DNA from 3 places in the Exiguobacterium sp. SH5S13 genome. Region 2 is predicted to be linked to each of the others. Evidence: riboswitches for the same ligand, from Rfam matches in the RefSeq annotation. Region 2 holds a riboswitch; each other region holds the start of a gene.

Region 1 (4,590 bases), on a different contig from region 2:
AAAAAAGTGTCTACAAACAAGCGGCCGACCAGCTCGACGAGATGTCGCTCCGCGAACTGTACAGTTTTGTCGCGACGCATCCACAGATCTTGAAGAGTCCGATCGTCGTCGATGACAACCGGATCCAGATCGGGTTCAGCGAGAAAGAAATCCGGACGTTCATCCCGCGGCATAACCGGATCGCCGACTTGAAACGACTATTAGACAAACAGTAAGAGCGCCGCAAATTTTGCGACGCTCTTTTGTCAGGCTTTCTTTAGTCGGGCCGCCAAACGGTTGCCGAATGATTGGATCGACTGCACGAGCAGGATCAAGACGAAGATCGTCACGTACATGACTTCCGGCTCGAACCGGAGATGCCCGTACTGATAGGCGATATCGCCGAGTCCACCCGCACCGACGAGACCCGCCATCGCCGTCGCACCGATCAGACCGATCGTCGCGATCGTCAGACCGAGCACGATTGACGACCGCGCCTCACGGATCAATACGTACCAGATGATCTTACGCGTCGAGATGCCCATCGCCTCGTACGCCTCGACGACGCCGCGATCGACTTCGAGCAGTGCCGACTCCATCAAACGGGCGATGTATGGCGCCGTGAAGACGATGAGCGGCAACAGCACGCCTTGGACGCCGATCGTCGTCCCCATGATGAAACGGGTGAACGGCAAGATGAAGAATAGCAGAATGATGAACGGGATCGAGCGGACGACGTTGATCACGCTCGACAATGCCCCGTAAAAGTAACGGTTCGCGAGCCGGCCATTCGGCCGCGTCAAGACGAGGAGCGTCCCGAGCGGCAAGCCGATCAGTGTCGAGATGACGAGCGCGACGCTGGTCATCGTCAGCGTCTGGATCGTGCCCGTCCAAATCAAGTCACCCCAATTTTCCCAAAACTGTAGCATGGTTCGTCACCTCCTTCACTTTGACGCCGCTCGCTTCAAGGTAGCGGACGGCTTGGTCGGTCTGTGCCTGGTCCCCGTCGAGATGGACGAGCAAGTTGCCGACGAGACCGCCTTTCAGCTTTTTGATCCCGCCCCCGATGATGTTCGGCAGCAGGCCGAACCGTTTCGTCAGCTCGGCGAGGACGGCCTGTTCGGTCTGGTGACCGATGAACGACAAGTTGACGAGCGTCCCGTGCGAGCTCAACACGTCGACGACTTCTTTCGGCACGTCGAGGTTCGCTTTCAAGAAGCGGCGCGTCGTCGGATGTTGCGGGTCTGAGAAGACGTCGAGGACGTCGCCTTCCTCGACGATCTTGCCGGCGTCGATGACGGCGACCCGGTCACAGATCCGCTCGATGACTTCCATCTCATGGGTGATCAAGAAGATCGTCAGACCGAGCTCGCGGTTGATCTCGAGCAACAGATCGAGGATTGACTCGGTCGTCTCCGGGTCGAGCGCGCTCGTCGCCTCGTCGCTGAGCAGGATGTCCGGCTCGTGCGCCAACGCCCGGGCGATGGCGACGCGCTGTTTCTGGCCGCCCGAGAGTTGCTCCGGGTAATGTTTACGGTGATCGGTCAGTCCGACGATGTCGAGATACTTGTCGACCCGCTCGCTGATCGAGCGTTTATCGAGTCCTTCTAGGCGGAGCGGGATGGCGACGTTGTCTTCGACGGTCGCCGTCTTCAACAGGTTATAGTGCTGGAAGATCATCCCGATGCGGTGACGGAGCTTCGATAACCCTTTTTTGTCGAGCGTCGTGATGTCTTGCCCTTCGATCTCGACTTGACCTGACGTCGGCCGTTCGAGCAGATTGATCATGCGGATGAGCGTGCTCTTGCCGGCGCCGCTCCGACCGATGATGCCGAAGATCTCGCCCTTTTCAATCGTCAGCGAGACGTCGTCGAGCGCAGTGACGGTCCCTTTGTTTACCGTGAACGTTTTTGAGATCTGTTTGAGTGCGATCATAGTGCCTCCTTAAAACGCTGGGACGATCGAGCCGTTGAACGTCTCTTCGATGAACGTCCGGACCTCGTCCGAGTGGTAGTAAGATTTGAGTGTCTCGACGACTTCATCGTCCTTGTTGTCGGTACGGACGACGACGTAGTTCGGGTACGGGTTGTCGACCGTGTCTTCATGGAACAAGGCGTCCTCATTGATCGATAGGCCGGCACCCATCGCGAAGTTCGTGTTGATGGCCGCGAGCGCGACTTCCGGGAGCTGGGTCGGGAGCTGTGACGCCTCGAGCTCGATGAATTCGAGGTTGAGCGGGTTCTCGGCGATGTCACGTTTCGTCGCCTTGTCCGTCAATCCTTCTTTCAAGGTGATGAGTCCGGCCGTCTCATACAGGCGCAGCGCTCGAAGTTCGTTCGCCGGGTCGTTCGGGACGGCGACTTTATCGCCTTCCTTCAACTCCTTGATGTCCGTCAGCTTATCCGAATAGAGCCCCATCGGGAAAGCGACCGTCTTGAACACGTCGTCGATCTTATAGCCTTTGTCCGACTTCTGCAGCTCGAGGAACGACAGCGTCTGGTAACTGTTCACGTCAAGGCTGCCTTCGTCGAGCGCCGTGTTCGGCGTGTTGTAGTCGTTGAACACTTTGATGTCGAGCTCGAGGCCATCCTCGGCTGCGAGTTCTTTTACTTTCTCGGCGATCTGCTGGTGCGGTCCGCCTGTCACGCCGATCGTGAGGGATTCTGTGCTGAGCGCTTCGCTCGCGTCCGATTGGCCGCACGCCGACAAGGCGATGGCCGCGAGTAGAGATGTTCCTGCGAGTACTGTTTTCTGTTTGATGTTCATGAATGATTCCTCCTCCAAAATAAAAGCCCGCTACTCATAAAGAGTGGCGGGCACGACAAGTCAAAGACAGTCGGACACGCTCATCTCCCAGACGTTTCGTCTGTTGGAATTAGCACCATGATCGTTACGATCTGGTTGCCGGGTTTCATAGGGCCAGTCCCTCCACCACTCTTGATAAGCTATCGGTCTTATTTAATTGTTATCATCTTACTTTTAATCCTTTTATTAGTAAACAGAAAATACTGAATTTTCAAAAATTATTTTCAAATAGTCAATATCGAGCGGGACGGGTGATCGTTGCAATTCAGTCTCGGCCCGGACCGCGTCGACCAGTTGCGGGATGTCGGCCGGAACGAGTCCGAGCGTCTCAAGTGACGTCGGCGCGCCGATCCTGGCGAGCCACGCCTCTAAATACGGGGCGTCAGACGAGCCACGCAACCGTTCTTGGACAAGGAGGCCGAAGCCGACCTTGTCGCCATGTAAGAACGGATGGGTCGACTCGAAGCGGCTGAGCGCGTTGTGGACGGCGTGGGCGACGGCGACGCGTGTCCCGGCGTCACCGAAACCACCGACGGCACCGCCGACGGCGAGGATGTGATCGACCGCGAACCGGGTCTCTGGCCCATACGCGGTGAAACTGGACTCACTCAAGTCGAGTTCGACGAGCCGGCCGCATTGTTCGGCCAAGGCGAGACCGGTATTGACGCCGGCATCAGGCGAACTGTCGCCGCTCAAATAGCGGGCCTCGTAAAACTTGGCGACCGTGTCGATGACGCCGGCTCGGAAGTAGTCGTACGGCGAGTCCGTCACGACCCTCGCGTCGACGATGACCCGCTCGATGACGACGCGGAACACGTCGTAGCGGTCATAGGCACCCTGCTCGTCATAGATGACGCTGAGCGGTGTGAAGGCGGCACAGTTCGAGGCGAGCGTCGGGATGACGATCAGCGGGACACCTTGCCGGTAAGCGACGAGTTTCGCCGTGTCGACGAGCTTGCCCCCACCGACGGCAAGGAGGACATCCACATCCTTCAAACGGAGCCGTTCGACCTCCGCGTCCGTGCATTCGCCACGGAACAGCGATGTCGGATAGGCAGTGATCGCTGGCAGGACGCGCTTGACGACGTCAAAACCGTTCTGCCCGCGCAGCACGTGAGCACGACGGCCAGCGATCAATTCATCGAGCCGCTCGAGCGCATCATCCGCATGGTCGTACTCGAGCACGGCTTGGCGGATCATGCCCGGACCTCTTCATACGTCGCGAACAGTTTCTCGATCCGCTCGACGGCCTCGTCGATCTTCGGCTCGGCGGAGACGAGCCCGAACCGGACGTACCGCTCGCCTTCTGAGCCGAAGAAATAGCCAGGCGTCACGGCGACCCCTGCCTCGTGGAGCAGCTTATGCGAGAACGATTTGGCGTCCCCGTCCGGCACTTTCGCCCAGACGAAGAACGAGCCGCTCGGGGCCGTGATGTCCCATCCGGCCTGACGTAACCCGTCGACGAGCCGGTCGCGGCGGGCCTCATACAACCGTGACAAGTCGTCCCGGAGCGAACGCGGTGACTCGAGCGCGGCGATGGCCGCCTCTTGGATGGCCGAGAACACGCTCACATGGACGTGGTCCTGATACGTGTTGATCGCCTCGATGATGTCGCGGTTGCCGACGGCGAAAGCGACCCGCCAGCCGGACATGTTGAACGCCTTCGACATCGTATACACCTCGATGCCGATGTCTTTCGCTCCCGGCGTCTGCAGGAAGCTCGGCGGGACGTGACCGTCGAAACCGATGCTGCCGTAGGCGAAGTCGTGGACGACCATGAGGTCATGCTTATTCGCGAAACGGACC
Region 2 (4,590 bases):
CGATGTGGACGCCGCCGGCTGAAGCGAATTTATAGTCTTTGTTCTCAGCCATTTGTGACTCGAGGTACGGCTCGTGTTGGAAGTAGTTCGCGTCGAGTTCACCAGCTGCGAGCGTCTTGTTCGGGAGCACGTAGTCTTGGAACTTCTTGATTTCGAGCGTGTAGCCTTTTTCTTCATATTCGTCTTGGACGTGCTCTAAAATCTCGGCGTGTGGTACGTTCGACGCGCCGATGATGAGCGTCTTATCGTCGCCCGAGCCTGATTCTGAGTCCCCGCCGCCACATGCCGCGAGAATTGTGAGTGCTGATGCTGCTGTCAATCCGAGTACTGTTTTCCATGATTTCATTATGATACCCTCCAAATTTTCTATTTGATCAAGCGGAACGCTTGTCGATTTTTGAGACGAGTCGATCGCCGATGAACTGAACGACGAAGACGATGACTAAGATCAATACGGTCGCGACGAACGTGACGTCGCTTTGTGAACGCTGGAACCCTTCGAGGAACGCCAAGTTCCCGAGGCCACCGCCCCCGACGACTCCGGCCATGGCCGTGTAACCGACGATGGCGACAATCGTCACCGTGATGCCTGACACGATGGCCGGGAGTGCTTCTGGGAACAACACTTTATAGACGATCTGCCATTTCGTCGCGCCCATCGACTCGGCCGCCTCGATGACGCCGCGGTCGACTTCACGAAGCGCGAGCTCGACCATGCGCGCATAGAACGGGGCCGCCCCGATGATGAGCGCCGGGAGCGCCGCCGTCGAGCCGAGCATCGTCCCGACGATGAGGAGTGTGAACGGGATGAGCAAGATGATCAAAATGATGAACGGGATCGAGCGGAACACGTTGACGACCGCGCTGATGATCGTGTAAATCGGACGATTCTTCGTCATAAGCGGTTCGTTCGTGACATATAAGAGCATGCCGAGGGCGAGACCGATGACGAATGTCGCGGCTCCCGCGACGAGCGTCATATAGAGCGTCTCCCACGTCTGTTCGAACATGACTTGCCAGTCTACATTAGGAAACATCGTTTTCTACCTCCACTTCCACTGCCTGCGACCGGATTGAGGCGATCGCCCGCTCGACTTCAGCCGGCTCTCCGATCAATTGGATGAATAGCGTCCCGAGCGCACCGACTTGCGACTGCGTCACGTTACCGCCGATGATGTTGAAGCCGATGTCGTGCTGTTTCAACACTTCCGATAAAATCGGCTGTTCGGCCGTCTCGTTCAAGAATTTGAGCTTGACGATTTGGCCGCTCGGATAACGTGCTTTCAAATGCTCGAACGTGAGCGACATGTCGTCGACGGCACCGATCTGTTTGACGAACTCTTTCGTGATCGGCTGTTCCGGATGTTGGAACACGTCCGCGACTTGGCCGGTCTCGACGACCTTCCCTGCCTCCATGACGGCGACGCGATGACAGATTTTTTGGATGACGTGCATCTCATGGGTGATGAGGACGATCGTCAGTCCGAGTTTCTTATTGATGCTGACGAGCAGTTCGAGGATCGAATCGGTCGTCTTCGGGTCGAGTGCGCTCGTCGCTTCATCGCAGAGGAGCACGTCTGGATTTGTAGCGAGCGCGCGGGCAATCCCGACTCGCTGTTTTTGACCGCCCGATAGTTGTGACGGATAGCTGTCTTCACGTCCGGCGAGACCGACGAGATCGACGAGCTCTTGGACGCGGCGTTTACGTTCACTGGCCGGTACCCCGATCAGTTCGAGCGGGAAGCTGATGTTCTCAGCGACCGTGCGCGACCATAACAAGTTGAAGTGTTGGAACACCATCGAGACGTTTTTGCGCACCCCGCGCAGTTCTTTCGGAGTGAGCTTCGTCAGCTCGCTCCCGGCGACGACGATTTCACCGCTTGACGGTGCCTCGAGTCGGTTGAGCAGACGGATGAGCGTCGACTTCCCCGCCCCTGAATATCCGATTATTCCAAAAATTTCGCCGCTCTCGATTGTGAGCGACACATCATCGACCGCCTGGACCCGACCGTTCTTCGTGTCGAACCATTTGGCCACGTTACGTAATTGAATCAATACCTTTCCCTCCTGACAACAAAAAAAGTACACACGTTTGAGCAAACGTGCGTACTTTATCGGTACGGACAACGATTGCTCTCATCTTCCAAGGTTCTCACCTTGCTGGAATTAGCACCATTTCGGATTGCTCCGCGGTTGCTGGGCGTCATAGGGCCAGTCCCTCAGCCTCTCTTGATAAGAGTGTTGTTTATTCGATTAGCTTTATAATAGCGACACATTATTTTCATGTCAAACTATTTTGTGCGAAAAATCAAAAAAAGGTGCCATCCGAGGATGACACAGAACGTAGCACCTTGAGTCACGGAAGGACAACCCATAGATGAAACTCTTTTGCCCGATCAGAGTGTTCATCCTTATATGGGGGATTCAAGCCATCCATCACTCGGCCTTAGAACGTACCGTGCGGTTACGCGGTCGGTGTCCCTGCGCTTGATTTTTTTGGGGGACAATCTAAGGGAAGGTCCACCTAAAAGTCGCGTAAAGTGATGCACCGGCTGTTCTAAAACGTCTTGATGGCTGGAAAATCTCGTCCTATATTGTGTTCAAGTAAGATGTTGTAATGAATATACCATTCGTGAACTTTCTGTGTCAACTGATTATTTAAAATTTTCTGATTATTCTAATCATCCTATCTCATTTAACGAAAGATAGGACGTGCTGCACGTTTTGAAACGCATATAATCGGTCTTCGACTTGGCCGTCTTTAAGCTTTAACAGCGCCGGTACGCTCATCACTTGATACGCTTCTAACTCTTGCGGGATAAAGTTGGCGTCCTGCTTGTCGATCGCGAGTGTCGGGTCGACCGCTTCGACGACCGCGAGCATCCGCTCGGCCACAGCGCATGTTCCACACATCGGGGCGTATATATATAACAATCCGTCTGAAATCATTTTCTCTCACCTCTTCTATAAGTATATGAATGTGAGTCGATCTGTTCAAAAGTTGTGCTCAACTGGAAAAATCTGAATAGTTCAACATTTCTTGTTGACGCTCGCCCAAAAGAGGCATAGTATGGTCATTAACTTTATCGCTTTCGTACATAACAGCAAACACGTAGAAAAGGACAGGTGAATCCACCCATGACGGAACAAACGAAACTGACAGGCAAACAATTTTTGATGAACGTATTGAACGGACTCAGCCTCGCCATTTTAATCGCCCTCATCCCGAGCGCGCTCCTCGGCGAGCTCACGAAAGCAATCCTTCCTTATTTTCCGTCGCTACAGTTCATCTTAGATGCGACGACGATCGCGATGCGCCTCTTACCCGTCATCATCGGTGTAGCCGTCGCCATGCAGTTCGGACGTTCTGCGCTCGAGGCCGGCACGATCGGCATTGCGACCCAGGTCGGGAGCGGCGCCATCCGCATCGAGGAAGGTGCGTTCCTCATGGCCGGAATCGGTGACGTCATCACGGCCGGCGTGACGGCCGCACTTGCGACATATATGGTCATGCAGTTGTCACCACGATTAAAGACGTACACCGTGCTCGTCTTACCGATGACGGTCATCGTCATCGCCGGCGGGATCGGCATGTTCTTACTCACGTACATCTCCCAGATCACGACGTACATCGGCACCATCATCATGACGATGACTGAACTCCAGCCGATTATGATGGGCATGTTGATCGCGATGGCGTTCTCGCTCATCATCGTCTCTCCGATCTCGACGGTCGGGATCGCGACGGCGATCAGCCTGTCCGGTGTTGCCGCCGGGGCCGCCAACCTCGGTGTCGTCGCGGCCGGCTTCGGTCTCGCCATCGCCGGGTGGCAGATGAATGCCACCGGGACATCGATCGCCCACTTTCTCGGCTCACCAAAAATTCAAATGGCGAACTTCGTCCGTCGTCCGATCATGATGCTGCCTGTGCTCGCGAACGCGGCCATTCTCGGGGCGCTAGCCGGTATCCTCCGTATCGAGGGGACACCGATCAGCGCCGGTTTCGGCGTCTCCGGGCTCATCGGACCTGTCAACGCCCTGCACTTGATGCCAGGCGGCTTCGCCCTATGGAACGTCATGCTCGTCATCGTCTTGTTCGGCCTCATTCCGGTGACGCTCGGGATTGTCTTCTACCGCCTGTTCAACCGGACATCACTCATCCAGCCTGAACATTACCGCCTCGACTTCGACTAAATCAAAAAATCCCGGGTTCTCATAAAGAGAAACCGGGATTTTTGTTAGCCTTGAATCATCGTTTCATATTCTTCGGCCGACATGAGTTTGTCGACGTCCGTTGAATCGTTTAACTCGACTTCGATCATCCATGCGCCTTCGAACGGTGCTTCGTTGACGAGTTCCGGCGAATCCGCGAGTGATTCGTTTACCGCCGTGATTTTGCCAGAGATCGGTGCGTACAGTTCAGACACCGTCTTGACCGATTCGACCGAACCGAACGGCTCGTCGAGCAAAATCGTGCCGCCGACTTCAGGAAGTTCCACAAACACGATGTCCCCTAGTTCGCTTTGTGCGAAATCCGTGATCCCGATGCGGGCAACGCTTCCGTTCACTTCAACCCATTCGTGTTCTTTT
Region 3 (4,590 bases), on a different contig from region 2:
GACGCGTTCAAGTCATTGATCGAACAGTACGATGAAGCGAAAGAGGCCGTCTCCCTATCTCAAAGCGAGGCCCAGGCGATTGAAGTGTTCTTGAGTCAATGTGAGCGCCTCAACCAATATGATAAAGGGTTTGTCGAGTTCGTCCTGTTCGACCGAACGCTCTATTTCGATTTGTTGACGCGACAGCCGATCGACCGTCCACTCGTCTTCGACTTGATGGAAGCGCGCCATCCACACGCCAAGTCTGTCGATTATGAGATGCGCTTCGAATGGGACGCAGCGTTGTCAGATGCGTTTCATGACGATTACCACAGCTTCATCTCGGTCCAGTCAGAAGAGATTGACGGGATTCGCACACGTATCGTCATGATTGGTGAACACGTCTATGGCTATCCCCCCATCATTCAAAACGAGATGGTAAAACTGTTGAAATCGTTCAACCGAACGATCAGCCGATGCCACGAGCGCGACCGCCTATACACGGAAAGCCGCACCGATAGCTTGACGCTGCTCGCCAATGCGCGCGCGTTCTACGAGTATGGGATTCAACAAATCTCGGACGGCTCGATGTACCCGATCTCGGTCGCGATGCTCGACATCGACTTCTTTAAAAAAATCAATGACACGCACGGTCACCAAGTCGGAGACAGCGTGCTCCAAGAGTTCGGGCGGCGAATCCGGCAAATGCTCCGGACCGATGACTTTGCGGCCCGTTACGGGGGCGAGGAGTTCATCTTGCTGCTCAATCATTGCGACGTCGACCAAGCCGTCGATATCGCCGAACGGATTCGGCAGAAAATTGAAGATAAGCCGTTCCGTGTCGATGGGGTCGATATTCCCGTGACCGCCTCGATCGGTGTCGATACGATTCAAGCGTTCGGCGACAAACGGCTTGACGATACGATCCGTAACGCTGACCGGGCCCTTTACGTCGGCGGCAAGTACGCCGGTCGTAACCGCGTCGCCCATTACAACTTTTTGACGACATGACTTCCCCCCGCGTCCACTGGCGCAGGGGGATTTCTGTTGACAACCCGATTTGAAACAGGTACGTTAGGAAACGTGTCTAACAACTACATCATGACGACTTTTTATCAAGAGAGACGGAGGGACTGGCCCTTAGATGTCTCGGCAGCGGGTAACCTGTGCCAAATCCAGCGAGCGTTCTGCTCGAAAGATGAAAAGGGTGTCTCTTACAGAGAGAGCCTTTTTCGGAAGGCTCTTTTTTTCTATTCTTTGAAATGAGGTGAATCGATTGGAACAACCAACAGCTAACAAATGGGCGCTCTTGCCCTTGCTCGTCTTCCTCGTCTTCTTTATCGGGGCAGGTATTTATTATGGTGACTTTTACAAGTTCCCGGTGCTGATCGCGGCGTTGATCGCTTTAATTGTCGCCGCGATGATGACGAAAGGAAGCGTCACACAGACCGTCGAACGTATCGCCCAAGGCGCCGGTAATCCAGGTATCTTGATCATGATATTCATCTTCCTGCTCGCTGGCGCGTTCTCGACCGTCGCCGGTGCAATCGGTGCGATTGACGCGACGGTCAATGCGGCGTTGACGTTCCTGCCGCCGTCACTCTTACTGAGCGGATTGTTCGTCATCGCTGCCTTCATCTCGATGGCGATGGGCACATCGACCGGTACGATTGCCGCGCTCGCCCCAATCGCGCTCGGCATCCATCAAGAGAGCGGGGTCAATATCGCGATCGCGGCCGCGGCCGTTGTCGGCGGGGCCATGTTCGGAGACAACTTGTCATTCATCTCAGATACGACAATCGCCGCCGTCCGGACACAGCGGACGAACATGCGTGACAAGTTCCGGACCAACTTTTGGATCGTGCTCCCGGCCGCAATCATCACGACCGTCCTGTTAGCCGTTCTCTCAAGTGGAGAATCGACGATTGAAGTGGCCGCGTTCGAATGGTACAAATTGATTCCGTATCTCGCCGTCATCGTCCTCGCCTTGACCGGACTGAACGTCATCCTCGTTTTGCTCGGCGGCATCGCGCTCGCTGGCATCATCGGACTGATTGACGGAAGCTTGGCCGTCACGTCTTACGTTACGGCGATGGCCGACGGTATGATGGGCATGGCCGAGATCTCGCTCTTGACGTTATTCATGGGCGGACTCGTCGGGCTCATCTCGCATAACGGTGGACTCACCTATTTACGAGATGCACTCACGTCACGGATTCAGCGCCGGGCTGGTGCGGAATGGAGCATCGCCGGGCTCGTCAGTGCGACGAACGTCGCGACGGCGAACAATACGATCTCGATTCTCGTAGCAGGCCCGCTTGCCGCGAATATCGCCGATACGTATGACATCGAACGGAAAAAGTCAGCGAGCGTACTCGACATCTTCTCGTGCGGGGTACAAGGACTTCTGCCTTACGGGGCGCAGCTCCTCATCGCCGCCGAGTTGACGAACACGGCGTCCCCCGCCCTCGTCCCGTATATGTTCTATCCGTTCCTCCTGTTCATTTGCGGAGGCTTGGCGATCGTCTTCAACTTCCCACGTTTCAAAAAAACCAACTAAGCAAAAATCCTCGAAGGCGGCCGCCTTCGAGGATTTTTATGTTCTTGCTTCACGTTTACGTTTGAGCTCTTCGTTCCGTTTTTTGAAAGCGCGCCGTTTGAGAAGTTCTTCGAGACCGCGACTGATCGCCCACAATACGAGCAAGAGCAGGCCGAGCATCGATAAGCGGAACGGGCTTTGGATGAACTCTTGCCACTGATCACCGATGACCGAGAAGATGATGACGACGAGCAGTTTCCCGAATCCGGCCGCCAATACGAACGTTCGGAGCGGCATTTGAATCAAGGCGAGTAAGTACGTGATCAAACTGACCGGGATGAACGGCAACGAATATAAGAATCCGAGCGAGATTGGACTCATATGGTTGATGCGATCGAGCCAATAGACACCCTGTTTATGTTTTTCGAGCCAACGCGTCATCGGTTTGCGGAACACGTATCGGACGGCGGCGAACACGAGGAGCGTCCCTGCCAAACTGCCGATCCATGACAAGAGAACACCAAGCCAGAAGCCATACGTGGCAGCGTTCGCCGAGATGATCAAGACGAGCGGGAGAAACGGGAAAATCGCTTCTAGGAACGGGGCTCCGAGTCCAGCCCAAGGACCTCCCGGCAGTCCTTGGAGCCATTCGATGATGTTCAATATATATTGTTGTAGTGATGTGAGCATCTCAGTTTCCACCTTCGGCTTTCGTTACTACCTTTTACCCGAATTCGTTCAAGAGGACGCATCCCCCTGCCCTCCTCAAAAAAAAATAAAAAGTATTTGCGAAATTTCACTGTGATATCTATCATATAATAATGGACTTGTGGTTGCAGGCAAGTTCATTCGTCGAACGACACAACCCAACGTTCGTTTTCCTGCAAAAAACTGAACACAGGGGAGCAATAACATGGAAACAAAACCAATGCGGGTCTTACTGTACTATAAGTACGTCAACATCGAGGACCCAGAAACACTGACACAACAACACCTCAAGTATTGTAAGGACCTCGGGATCAAAGGACGTATCTTGATTTCTTCCGAAGGAATCAACGGGACGTGCTCGGGCACTTGGGAACAAACCGAACAGTACATGAACGACTTGAAAGCCGATCCATACTTCAGCGACATCGAGTTCAAAATCGATGAAGTCGAAGAGCATGCTTTCAAGAAAATCTTTGTCCGTCACAAACAAGAGCTCGTGACGTGGCGCTTTGATGGCGAGTTCGACGTGCCTAAACAACACGGTGCGTATCTCGAACCGGAAGAATGGAAAGAGATGATGAATCGCGATGATGTCGTCATCCTCGACGTTCGTAACAACTACGAGTACGATCTTGGTCACTTCAAAAATGCGATCAAAATCGACGTAGAGGCTTCTCGTTACATGCCAGACTGGCTCGAGGAGAACAAAGACCTCTACGAAGGGAAAACACTTCTCACGTACTGTACCGGAGGCGTCCGTTGCGAGAAATTTACCGCATATATGCGTGACCAAGGTCACGACAACATCTTCCACTTAAAAGGCGGCGTCGCCATGTACGGCAAGGACGAAGCGACGCAAGGTGAAAACTGGGACGGCGAGCTTTACGTCTTTGACGAGCGCATCAACGTCCCGGTCAACACGGTCAATCCGTCAGTCGTTTCAGCGTGTATGCACTGCGGAACGAAGACGACCCGTTACGTTAATTGTGCCAACCCGGAGTGCAATAAACAACACTTCTGTTGTGAAGAGTGTGAGCCGAAACAGATGCGTTCATGCTCGAAAGAGTGTCAGGAGCATCCACGCAACCGCTTTATCATCGAGAACATCGCGGAAAAACTTCAAGAGACTGAAGGCGTCGTCGGGTAACAAAAATCGACCGAATAGCGTCGCGGGCATTTGCCCGCGACGCTATTTTTGACAGAAACTTTACGTCTAGCGCGGCATGGAATCGGGTATAGTGTAGATACTATTGTCAGACAGGAAGTGACTGAATTGCTCTTTAACGAACCGTTACTCGCCGCAATACTGGCCTGGTTTATCGCACAGGCGGCCAAACTTGTGACCGAACTCATTCGAACACGTG

What was found. A riboswitch is a leader RNA that binds a small molecule or an ion and turns the genes downstream of it on or off. The one in region 2 is predicted to bind S-adenosylmethionine.
Region 1: linked by a shared signal. The riboswitch ahead of EVJ30_RS12135 (MetQ/NlpA family ABC transporter substrate-binding protein) and the one ahead of EVJ30_RS05075 (methionine ABC transporter ATP-binding protein) in region 2 are both predicted to bind S-adenosylmethionine.
Region 3: linked by a shared signal. The riboswitch ahead of EVJ30_RS10755 (Na+/H+ antiporter NhaC family protein) and the one ahead of EVJ30_RS05075 (methionine ABC transporter ATP-binding protein) in region 2 are both predicted to bind S-adenosylmethionine.

What each region holds. Positions count from the first base shown of each region.
Region 1 is NZ_SJUS01000025.1:5,356-9,945, reverse strand. It holds gene EVJ30_RS12150 (Spx/MgsR family RNA polymerase-binding regulatory protein) at 1-215, shown strand, start outside; gene EVJ30_RS12145 (methionine ABC transporter permease) at 246-908, opposite strand; gene EVJ30_RS12140 (methionine ABC transporter ATP-binding protein) at 880-1,914, opposite strand; gene EVJ30_RS12135 (MetQ/NlpA family ABC transporter substrate-binding protein) at 1,924-2,745, opposite strand; SAM riboswitch class I at 2,823-2,926, opposite strand; gene EVJ30_RS12130 (iron-containing alcohol dehydrogenase) at 2,971-3,984, opposite strand; gene EVJ30_RS12125 (aminotransferase class I/II-fold pyridoxal phosphate-dependent enzyme) at 3,981-4,590, opposite strand, start outside.
Region 2 is NZ_SJUS01000006.1:15,472-20,061, reverse strand. It holds gene EVJ30_RS05085 (MetQ/NlpA family ABC transporter substrate-binding protein) at 1-346, opposite strand, end outside; gene EVJ30_RS05080 (methionine ABC transporter permease) at 375-1,037, opposite strand; gene EVJ30_RS05075 (methionine ABC transporter ATP-binding protein) at 1,027-2,055, opposite strand; SAM riboswitch class I at 2,134-2,239, opposite strand; gene EVJ30_RS05070 (thioredoxin family protein) at 2,692-2,949, opposite strand; gene EVJ30_RS05065 (PTS sugar transporter subunit IIC) at 3,139-4,194, shown strand; gene gcvH (glycine cleavage system protein GcvH) at 4,239-4,590, opposite strand, start outside.
Region 3 is NZ_SJUS01000020.1:19,608-24,197, reverse strand. It holds gene EVJ30_RS10760 (GGDEF domain-containing protein) at 1-990, shown strand, start outside; SAM riboswitch class I at 1,089-1,184, shown strand; gene EVJ30_RS10755 (Na+/H+ antiporter NhaC family protein) at 1,256-2,539, shown strand; gene EVJ30_RS10750 (TVP38/TMEM64 family protein) at 2,576-3,208, opposite strand; gene trhO (oxygen-dependent tRNA uridine(34) hydroxylase TrhO) at 3,432-4,373, shown strand; gene EVJ30_RS10740 (divergent PAP2 family protein) at 4,491-4,590, shown strand, end outside.